Linked DNA regions of Rhodopseudomonas palustris HaA2. The protein of the gene in region 1 interacts with the protein of each later gene in a pairwise test. Links are inferred from orthologs where the notes say so. Each region holds a gene or a part of one and is shown in the gene's direction. Other genes may lie near its edges.

The links. Proteins that work in one complex are often made in the same cells at the same time.
Region 2: the proteins of pepT (region 1) and tpiA interact in binary tests that used the Escherichia coli proteins (3 or more experiments, as listed by UniProt). The link is inferred for Rhodopseudomonas palustris HaA2 from one-to-one orthologs.

The regions. Positions count from the first base shown.
Region 1 is NC_007778.1:2,948,801-2,954,845, reverse strand. Bases 1,293-4,088 are described here. They hold pepT (peptidase T), read left to right. Parts: upstream 1,293-1,957; coding sequence 1,958-3,220; downstream 3,221-4,088. Other genes in these bases: RPB_RS12940 (efflux RND transporter periplasmic adaptor subunit), read left to right, coding at 3,431-4,088; RPB_RS12950 (HU family DNA-binding protein), read left to right, coding at 1,533-1,844. Also shown: RPB_RS12965 (NADH-quinone oxidoreductase subunit A), read right to left, coding at 4-369; RPB_RS12960 (hypothetical protein), read left to right, coding at 701-895; more of RPB_RS12940, read left to right, coding at 4,089-4,669; RPB_RS12935 (efflux RND transporter permease subunit), read left to right, coding at 4,697-6,045. UniProt on the Escherichia coli protein: Cleaves the N-terminal amino acid of tripeptides.
Region 2 is NC_007778.1:3,184,401-3,188,937, reverse strand. The notes cover bases 1,625-4,537. They hold tpiA (triose-phosphate isomerase), read left to right. Parts: upstream 1,625-2,650; coding sequence 2,651-3,424; downstream 3,425-4,537. Other genes in these bases: RPB_RS14075 (helix-turn-helix transcriptional regulator), read left to right, coding at 3,578-4,537; RPB_RS14085 (peptidylprolyl isomerase), read right to left, coding at 1,625-2,398. Also shown: trpD (anthranilate phosphoribosyltransferase), read right to left, coding at 1-459; more of RPB_RS14085, read right to left, coding at 497-1,624. UniProt on the Escherichia coli protein: Involved in the gluconeogenesis. Catalyzes stereospecifically the conversion of dihydroxyacetone phosphate (DHAP) to D-glyceraldehyde-3-phosphate (G3P).

The DNA.
Region 1 (6,045 bases):
GACTCAATCCCATTCGAGCGCACCCTTCTTCCACTCATACGCGAAGCCGACGGTCAGCACGCCGAGAAACACCATCATCGACCAGAAGCCGGTCGCGCCGAGTTTCCCGAACGCGACCGCCCATGGAAACAGAAAAGCGACTTCGAGGTCGAAGATGATGAACAGGATGGCGACCAGGTAGAACCTGACGTCGAACTTCATGCGGGCGTCGCCGAAAGCGTTGAACCCGCATTCATAAGCCGAGAGCTTTTCGGGGTCGGGCTGCTGATAGGCGACGGCAAAAGGCGCCACCAGGAGGACAAAGCTCAGTCCAGCCGCAACAAGAATGAATACGACGATTGGTAGATAGTTCGGCAGAATGCCGCTCATCACCGTTCCCTATCCCGCGGTGGTGCACCGCCGCAGACTCGTTTGCATTTGAATTGTTCTACCGCTTAGCGCAGTGCAACAGGGGGCGCAAGACAAGCTGTGTTGACACCTAGGTACCTCGTCATGCGCACAGCGCTGGGGTTTTCCCGGACGCACTTTCAAACCCCGGTTCAAAGCTTGGCCCAGGCGCCGAAAATGCGGCGTATACCTCCTGGAAACCATACCCATCAGGGACGAAACCATTTTCGGAACCCGCGAAACTTTCCTGAAACACACGCCGGATAAATCTGTGTGCATCGAAGCGGCGACAAGCACCGCGCGGAGGCGACAGATGAACCACTCCATTCATTCAGCGGATCGGGCCACCCACCTGAAAGTGGTCGTGGTGGCGCTGGTCGCAGGCATCGCCGTCGCCGCCTTCGGAATTTCTGCGCGGGTGACCGCCGATTACAGCCAGACCGCCCACGTCGTGAAGGCGACCAAGCAGATCACCATCACCAGCTCCGAGACCTCGACGGTGAGATAAGCCGCAAGGCTGCCTTCGCACCCTCCAGTCACGGATCATTGAGATCGGCCGCCTCCGGGCGGCCTTTGCTTTGGCCACATCCGACTCCGGAGCGGCACGCGGCGCCCTGCGCCACACTTCTCCACAATGTGCTGAACAAGATCTGAAGCGCCGGCATCGGCGGCGTGTCCGCAGCCGGACATCCGCGCGCGGCATCGCCCCGCACGTCCGACTGCGGAGGCGAATCCACGCATGGCGGGCATCGGGGCGAAAACACATTGGGAAGGCGCTGGTGGAGCTGCGGTTCGCCAAACGCCTGTTTTCACAAGGCTAAATGGCGCGAGAGACGGGGCTCGAACCCGCGACCTCCGGCGTGACAGGCCGGCGCTCTAACCAACTGAGCTACTCCCGCGTGGTTGCGTCACCGCGCAGGCGGTCGATCTACCGGGGCGTCCTTCTCAAGTCAAGCCGATTGCGCGAAAGCTCCGTTTTCGCTCGCCGGGGTCGCTGTTGTCCTTTGATGCCGGCCTTTTTTGGGCCCACAATGCAAATAATGCGCTGTTTACGGGCAAAACAGCGTATGCAGCCCCCACCCGAATCGTCTAAGGCCTGCTACGTCTTAGTTTCCTAAGCCGATACCAAACCCGGAGAGCTAAAAATGGCGAAGAAAGCAGTTGCGAAAGCCGCGACACCCACGACCGTCACCCTGAAGCATCTCGCCGCGGCGCTCGCCGAAGAGCACGAGTTGTCGAAGAAGCAGACCGAAGCCATCCTCGGCGACCTGGTCGGGCGCATCACCAAGCACCTGAAGAAGGGCGAGCGGATCCGCATCGTCGGCCTCGGCATCCTGCAGGTCCGCAAGCGCGCCGCCCGCACCGGCCGCAACCCGGCCACCGGCGAGACCATTCAGATCAAGGCCAGCAAGAAGGTCGCGTTCCGCGCCGCGAAGGAACTCAAGGAAGCCATCTGAGCTTTCTCCTTCCACCGATCCACGCCATCCCGGAAGCCGCTCGCGGCCGCCGGGATGGCGACTGACCTGCGATCTCGTTGTCCACGCTTTTCTGAAATCTGGCGGTCCTGAGCGTGCCCACTGGCGTCAGCGACATCGAATTCACACACGGCGTGACCGAGCGCTTCCTGCGCTATGTCGCAATCGACACCCAGTCCGACCCCGCTTCCCCCACCTGCCCCTCGACCGCGAAGCAGAAGACCCTCGGCGCCCTGCTGGCGCAGGAGCTGCGCGACCTCGGCCTGTCCGACGCCCATCTCGACGAGCGCGGCTACGTCTATGCCACCATCCCGGCCACCACCGCCAAGCCGGTGCCGGTGATCTGCTTCTGCGCCCATATGGACACTTCGCCCGATTGTTCAGGCGAAGGCGTCAAACCTCAGATCGTCAAGGATTATCAGGGCGGCGACATCGTCCTGAAGGCGGACCCGACCCAGATCATCCGTGCCGCCGAGCATCCGGCGCTGGCGCAGCAGATCGGCCACGACATCATTACGACGGACGGCACCACCCTGCTCGGCGCCGACAACAAGGCCGGCATCGCCGAGATCATGGACGCGGCCGCCTTCCTGCTCGCACATCCCGACATCAAGCACGGCCCGCTCAAGATCCTGTTCACGCCCGACGAGGAGATCGGCCGCGGCGTCGACAAGGTCGATCTGGCGAAGCTCGGCGCCGATTTCGCCTACACCATGGACGGCGAGACCGCCGGCAACATCGAGGACGAGACCTTCTCGGCCGATGGCGCGGTCGTCACCATCCAGGGCGTCAGCGCCCATCCGGGCTTCGCCAAGGGCAAGATCGAGCACGCCATCAAGATCGCGGCGGCGATCGTCGAGCGGCTGCCGAAGGACACCTGTTCGCCGGAGACGACGGAGGGCCGCGACGGCTTCCTGCATCCGATCGGGATCACCGGCGCGCTGGAGCAGGCAACGCTGAGCTTCATCGTCCGCGACTTCACCGAACAAGGGCTTCAGGAGAAGGAAGCGCTGCTGCAGCGGATCGTCGACGAGGTGATGCGCGATTACCCGCGCTCGACCGCCACGGTCGAGATCAAGCCGCAATACCGCAACATGAAGCAGGTGCTCGACCGTTATCCCGAGCTGGTCGCAAACGCCCGCGAGGCGATCCAGCGTGCCGGGCTGACGCCGGTCACGACGTCGATCCGCGGCGGCACCGACGGTTCGCGGCTGTCGTTCATGGGCCTGCCCTGCCCCAACATCTTCGCCGGCGAACACGCCTTCCACTCGCGGCTCGAATGGGTCAGCCGCCAGGACATGGAAGCCGCCGTCCGCACCATCGTGCATCTGGCGACGATCTTCGAAGAGAAGGCATAGGCCGGCGCCACGTCGCCGGCCGCCATCGTCCCGAACAGTTTCCTCCCGTCCCACCGACACCGTCCGATCATCGACGATCGGACGGAAGAATGAAGCTTGGCGCCTCTCGTCGAAGTTGCGTCAGTCGATGGACCCGTATCTGGGAATCTGATCTGGGTTCCCTGTCGCGCCCGGATATTCGGAGAGGGCGAGAAAGCGGAGATCCACCTGATGGCTCGGGGACACCTTCCGTCGCTTCCGTCCGCAAGAGGATGGTCGGTCATCGCCGGCCTGTTGTGCGCGCCTTTAGTCCTGTCGGGATGCAAGGAGCAGAACAAATACGCGGCGCCGCCGCCCACCAAGGTCACCGTCGCCACGCCCACCCGATCGCCGGTCACGCTCTATGCCGAGTTCACCGGCAACACCGCCCCGGTCGCCTCGGTCGATCTGGAAGCGCGCGTGCAGGGCTTCCTCGAGAGCATCGACTATCGCGACGGCGAAGCGGTGAAGAAGGGCCGCGTGCTGTTCAAGATCGAACCGGCTCAGTATCAGGCCCAGGTCGATCTGCAGCAGGCCCAGCTCGACGGCGCCAAGGCCAAGCAGGTCAACGCGCAGCGCGAATACGACCGGCAGGCCACCCTCGGGCAGAAGGAGGTCGCCACCCAGCGCAATGTCGACGACGCCCAGACCAATCTGGCGTCGGCGAATGCCCAGGTCGCGGCCAGCGAGGCCTCGCTCAAGCTCGCCAAGACCTCCCTCGCCTATGCCACCGTGACCGCGCCGTTCGACGGCGTGGTGACGCGCCGCCTCGCCAATATCGGCGCGCTGGTCGGCTCGTCCGGTCCCACCAAGCTCGCCACCATCCTCCAGGTCGATCCGCTCTACGTCTATTTCAACATCACCGAGCAGCAGCAGATCAATCTGCGCGATGCGCTGGCCAAGCAGGGCAAGACCCTGAAGACCATGCGCGAAGACGGGATGGAAATGCCGATCGAGGTCGCGCTGTCGGCCGACACCGCATTCCAATATGCCGGCAAGGTCGACTACATCGCGCCGCAGGTCGAGACCGCCACCGGGACGCTGCAATTGCGCGGCGTGCTGGAGAACAAGAACGTGGCGCTGGTGCCCGGCCTGTTCGTCCGGGTCCGCGTCCCCGTCGGCAAGCTCGACGACGCGCTGCTGGTCGACGACACCGCGGTGATGTCCAACCAGACCGGCAGCTACGTCATGGTGGTCGGCAACAACAACGTCGTCGAGCAGCGCCAGGTGACCCCCGGGGCGCTGCAGGGGCAATTGCGTGTGATCACCAAAGGCCTGTCCGCCGACGACAAGGTTGTGATCGGCGCGATCCAGCGCGCGGTGGCCGGCAACACCGTGGCGCCGGTGTCGGGCGCCATGGCCGCCGCCCCCACCGGCCCCAAGCCGGCCCCCGCAAGTCTGACGCCCGGAACCGGCGCGTCCAAGCCCTGATCCTTCCGGCCCTCACGAGGCGTCACCATGTTCTCGCGCTTCTTCATCGAACGGCCGGTGCTCTCCAACACGCTGGCGTTTCTGATCATCCTGTTGGGCGCGCTGTCGCTGATGCGGCTGCCGGTGTCGCAATATCCAGACGTGGTGCCGCCGACGGTGTCGGTGACGGCGACCTATCCGGGCGCCAGCGCCCGCACGGTGATGGATTCGGTGGCGCTGCCAATCGAGCAGCAGGTCAACGGCGTCGAAGGCATGATCTACATGCAGTCGACCAGCGCCAGTGACGGCAGTTACAGCCTCGTCGTCACCTTCGACATCGGCACCAATCCCGACATGGCGCAGGTGCTGGTGCAGAACCGCGTCTCGCTGGCGAGCGCGCAATTGCCCACCTCGGTGTCGACGCAGGGCCTCAACGTCAAGAAGAAGTCGACCGCGATCCTGCAATTCGTCAGCCTGTATGCGTCGGACGGAAAGTACGACAATCTGTTCCTGGCCAATTACGCCAAGATCAACCTCGAGAACGAGCTGGCCCGGCTGCCCGGGGTCGGCGACGTTTCGGTGCTCGGCTCCGGGTCCTATGCGATGCGGATCTGGCTCGATCCGGATCGCCTGCAGAGCTACGGCCTGACCCCGAGCGACGTCGTGTCCGCGATCCGGCTGCAGAGCAGCGAGGTCACCGCCGGTCTGGTCGGCGGGCCGCCGACGCCCGACATGGTGAACTTCCAATACGCGCTCGACGTCACCGGCCGCTTCAACGAGGCCGCCGATTTCGAAAAGATCGTCGTCAAGGCGGTCGACGAAGGCGGCGGCAACCTCGTGCGCATCGGCGATATCGGCCGCGTCGAACTGGGCGCCGCCTCCTACGGGCAGACCGCCACGCTCGACGGCAAACCGTCCGCCGCGATCGCGATCTCGCTGTTGTCGGGCGCCAACGCGCTGACGGTCGCGCAATCGGTCAATGCCAAGATGGCGGAGATGGCGAAATCCTTCCCGGCCGGGCTGGACTACAAGGTATCGTTCGACAGCACCAAATTCATCACCGCCTCGGTCGACGAAGTCTACGAGACCCTGGTCATCGCCGCCGTGCTGGTGCTGGTGGTGATCCTGCTGTTCCTGCAGGACTGGCGGGCGATGCTGGTGCCAGCCACCACCGTGCCGGTCACCATCATCGGCGCCTTCGCGGCGATGTCGATGATGGGCTTCACCGTCAACACCACCAGCCTGTTCGCGCTGGTGCTGGCGATCGGCATCGTGGTCGACGACGCCATCGTCATCGTCGAAGGCGTCGCCCGGCACATCGCCGGCGGGATGTCGAGCCGCGACGCGGCTGTCAAGGCGATGTCGGAACTGTTCGGTCCGATCATCGGCATCACCCT
Region 2 (4,537 bases), 230 kb from region 1 along the record:
CGCGAACATGAAGCCGATGCCGGCCTCCGCCACGCAGCGGCCGACGTGGTCCGGGGTGATGTCGATCTTGACGCCGAGGGCATTGAGCACGTCGGCGGCGCCGGATTTCGACGACAGCGCGCGGTTGCCGTGCTTGGCGACCGGAACGCCGCAGCCGGCCACGACAAACGAAGTGCAGGTCGAGACGTTGACCGAGCCGGAGCCGTCGCCGCCGGTGCCGACGACGTCGACCGCGTCGGGCGGCGCTGCGACCGTCAGCATCTTGGCGCGCATCGTCGTCACCGCGCCGGTGATTTCGTCGACGGTCTCGCCGCGGACTCGCAGGCCCATCAGCAATGCACCCATCTGCGACGGCGTCGCGTCGCCCGACATCATCGCGTCGAACGCGTTCGCCGCTTCGTCCCTGGTCAGCGACGCCCCCGTCGCGACCTTCGCGATAACTGCCTTGAAATCGATCATGGTCCCCATCGGCGACGGGCGAAGGCGGATGCCTTCGTCAGTTGGTCGCCGCCCCCGTCGCCTGAGCCACAGCCTGCTGGTTGATCTTGGTGCCGATCTGCTTTTCGACCCAGGCGATATATTCGCCGACCTGCTCGTCGTTCATCCGCTGCACCAGCGCGTCCTTGAGTTTCTTCGTCTCCGCGGAGGCGAGATCGACCGGCGGGATCGTGACGTCGGTGACGCGATACACGAACCATTCGTTGCCGGTGCCGCCCTGGCTCTGGCCGAACGCGTCCTTCTGCGTCCTGAACACCGCCTCGACGACTGTATCCGGCACGCCGGCGCTCGCTCCCTCGCGCTTCAGTCCGGTGGCGGTCTCGACCTTGACACCCTGCGGCGCGACTTCTGCGAGCTTGCCGGCGGTGCCGAGCTTCTGCACCATCTCGGCGGCCATGGTCCGCAGCCGGCTGGTGACCTGCTCGGTGCGCCAGCGCGCTTCGACTTGGTCCTTGACCTCGTCGAGGCTGCGCTCGCGCGACGGCGTCACGCCGAGCACGTCGAACCAGACATAGCCGTTCTGATAGTTGATCGATTCGGTATCGACGCCGACATCGCTGTTGAACGCGGCGGTCGCCAGTTCGAGACCCTGGGGGATGTCCTTGACCGGCTGGCCATCCGGGCCGCGGCCGGAGCGGTCGATCGCCTCGATGGTCACGGCGTTGAGGCCGAGCGTCTTGGCCGCTTCGATCACATTGGCGCCGCCGGCGCGGGCGTCTTCCATCTTGTCGTGCAGTTCCTGCACCTGGGCGCGGGCGCGCTCCAGCGAGACATCGCGTTTGATCGTGGAGGCGAGGCTCTCGTAGCTCGGCTGGACGCCGGGCTCGACCTTGGACACCCTGACCAGCGCCGTGCCGAACGCGCCCTGGATCGGCTGGCTGACCTCGTTGAGCGGCAGCGCAAAGGCGGCATTCGCGACGGCAGGGTCGAGCATTTCGGCCTTGCTGACCATGCCGAGTTCGACGTCGGCCGGCTTCAGCCCACGCTGAGTGGCGATGTCATCGAACGAGGCGCCCTCGGCGATCTTGGTCCGCGCGGCCTGGGCCTCTTCGCCGCTGGGAAACACGATTTGCGACACCTGCCGCTTCTCCGGCGTCGAAAGCTTGTCCTTGCGTTGGTCGAACAATTTGCGCGCGTCGGCGTCGGACACGTCGGTCCATTTGGCGATCGAGTCGGGGGTCACCGTGACGAATGCGAGCTTGCGATATTCGGGCGCGCGGAACTGCGTCTTGTGGTCTTCGTAGTAGGCCGCGAGCGCTTCGGGCGAGGGCGGGTCGATGGTGCCGACTTGCGCGTCGGTCAGCTTCAGATACTCGATCGCGCGCTGCTCGTTCTGGAACTGGCTGGCGACCTGCAACATCGTGCTGGACGGCGCGAGGCCGGCCGTGATGGTGCCGGCGATCTGCCGCCGCAGCGCGACCTTGCGCTGCTCGGCGATGTAGCGCTGCTCGGTGAAGCCGAACTGGCGGATCACTTGCTGGAAGCGGTTCGGATCGAACGCACCGCCGACGCCCTTGAAGTTCGGGTCGTTGAGGATGCTCTTCATGGTCTCTTCGTCGGACTGGCCGAGCCCGAGCCGGCGCGCATCCTCGTCGAGCGCCGCCTCCGCGATCACCTGCTGCAGCACTTGGCGATCGATGCCGAAGGCACGCGCCTGATCCGGCGTCAGCGGCCGGCCGAACTGCCGGCCGATCTGCTGCAGACGGTCGTTGTAGGTCTGGCGGAATTGTTCGGTGGTGATCTCGGTGCCGCCGATGGTGGCGAGCGTGGATCGGCCGAACCCGCGGAAGATGTCGGCAATGCCCCAGACCGCAAAGCTGAGGATCAGCACGCCCATCACGATCATCATGATGGTCTTGCCGACCCAATTGGATGAGGCGTTGCGTATTCCTCGGAGCATGGACACACTTTTTCGCAGGAGGGAACCGGCCGCGCTCTGGCGCGCGGTGGCGCAAATTAGCGTCGCCGGCTTGAAAATCCATCATAAAGTGGCGGTCGCAGCGTCGCAACCAGCCGGAGACCGCAACCGCGCTGCCGCCAGCGCGTCGCAACAGGCTCTGGCTGCGGTCCGCCCCTGTGCGATCACGCGCTCTTGAGCATCGCAAACGGCTCTGCTAGCGGGATTGAGCAACCCCGAAACATGAGAGTGTCCATGCCGGTCCCCGCCGTTCGTTCGCTGATTGCCGGAAACTGGAAGATGAACGGCCTCAAGGCCGCTTCGTCTGAACTCGATGCGATCCTGGAAGGCGCGGCGCAACTTTCGTCGGGGGTCGATCTGCTGGTATGCCCGCCCGCGACGCTGATTGCGGCGTTCGCCGATCGGCTCGCGGCCCACGCCAACAGCGCGCTGCCGGTCGCAATTGGTGCACAGGATTGCCACACCAATGCCGCAGGCGCACATACCGGCGACATCTCGGCCGAAATGCTGGCGGATGCCGGCGCCCGCACTATTATCGTCGGCCATTCCGAGCGCCGCGCCGACCACGCCGAGACCGACGCGATCGTCCGCACCAAGGCGCAGGCGGTCTGGCGGGCAGGGTTGGTTGCGATCGTCTGCGTTGGCGAAACCCAAGGTGAGCGCAATGCCGGCCACACCCTCGATGTGGTCGCCGGCCAGCTCGCCGGCTCGCTGCCGGACGGCGCAACCGCCGCCAATCTGGTGGTGGCCTATGAGCCGGTCTGGGCGATCGGCACCGGCATGACGCCGACTGCCGCAGATGTCGAGGAAGTTCATGGATTTATCCGCCAGACTCTGACGCAACGCTTCAACGGCGAGGGCGAGCGCATGCGGTTGCTTTACGGCGGTTCGGTGAAGCCCTCCAACGCCAGCGAGCTGATGGCGGTTCCCCACGTCAACGGCGCGCTGGTCGGTGGCGCCAGCCTGAAGGCGTCGGACTTCCTTGCGATCGCGGCCGGGTGCCCCTGAGCATCCGGGGCGGAAGTTACGGCAGGACGATCACGAAGGCCGAGAGGAAATTCCGCCGGATCTGCGGGCTCTGCTCTTGCCAACAATTCGCCACGCGGTGCAACGTCGACGGAGGTGCCTGATACCAGGCCGAGTGAAAGATGTCGCGACGAGATGTCCGAATCCTCTGCGCTGTCCGATCTGATCGGCACAATCTACGACGCGGCGCTCGACCCGACGCTGTGGATCAGAACCCTGGAACAATCCTGCGACTTCGTCGGAGGATCTTCGGCTGCGTTGTACTGGCACGACACAGCGACAGTTCGCGCCCAAGCGCTTTACCTGATCGGTGAAGATCCGCACTACACGAAGCTCTATTTCGAGAAATATCTCTCGCTGAACCCGACGTTTCCGGCGGCTGCCTTTGTCGAGCCGGGCGTGATCTTCACGCCGACTGATATCGTGCCGGAAAGCGAGCTGGTCAAAACCAGGTTTCATCGGGAGTGGGTTCAGCCGCAGGGCATTGTCGATGTGATTGGGGTGAACCTCGAGAAAGGCACGACTGCCTCCTCATTGTTCAACATCCGTCGGACCCACAAGCATGGCGTCGCTGATGCCGGCGCTCGCGAGCGCACCGCGCTGCTCGTTCCGCATTTTCAACGCGCGGTCGCCATCGGGCGCTTGTTTCAGCAAGCCAGCAAGGCCGAGGCCGTTCTGACGGAAACGCTGGACCTGGTCGAGGCTGCGGTCTTTCTCGTCGGCGTCAACGGCCGCATCTCGTTCGCGAACGGACCCGGCCGCGCCATGCTTGAGGAAGGAACGCTGCTGCGTGAGCGACGGAATATGCTCACAGCGGTGGCGCCGGAATCGAACCGTATGCTACGTGAGATTTTCATCGCGGCGGAAGACGGCGACACGTCGGTGGGAAATCGCGGTGTCGCCATCCCGCTCGCATCCTCGCCGCACCAGCGCTGGTTTGCCCATGTGCTGCCGCTGACATCCGGCGACCGGTCGCGCAATGGCTCGCTTCCCTCGGCGGTGGCCGCGGTGTTCGTGCGCAAGACATCGCCGGTCAGTCCGCCGCCGCTGGAGGCGCTAGCCAACATCTACAAACTGACGGCGAGCGAACTGCGC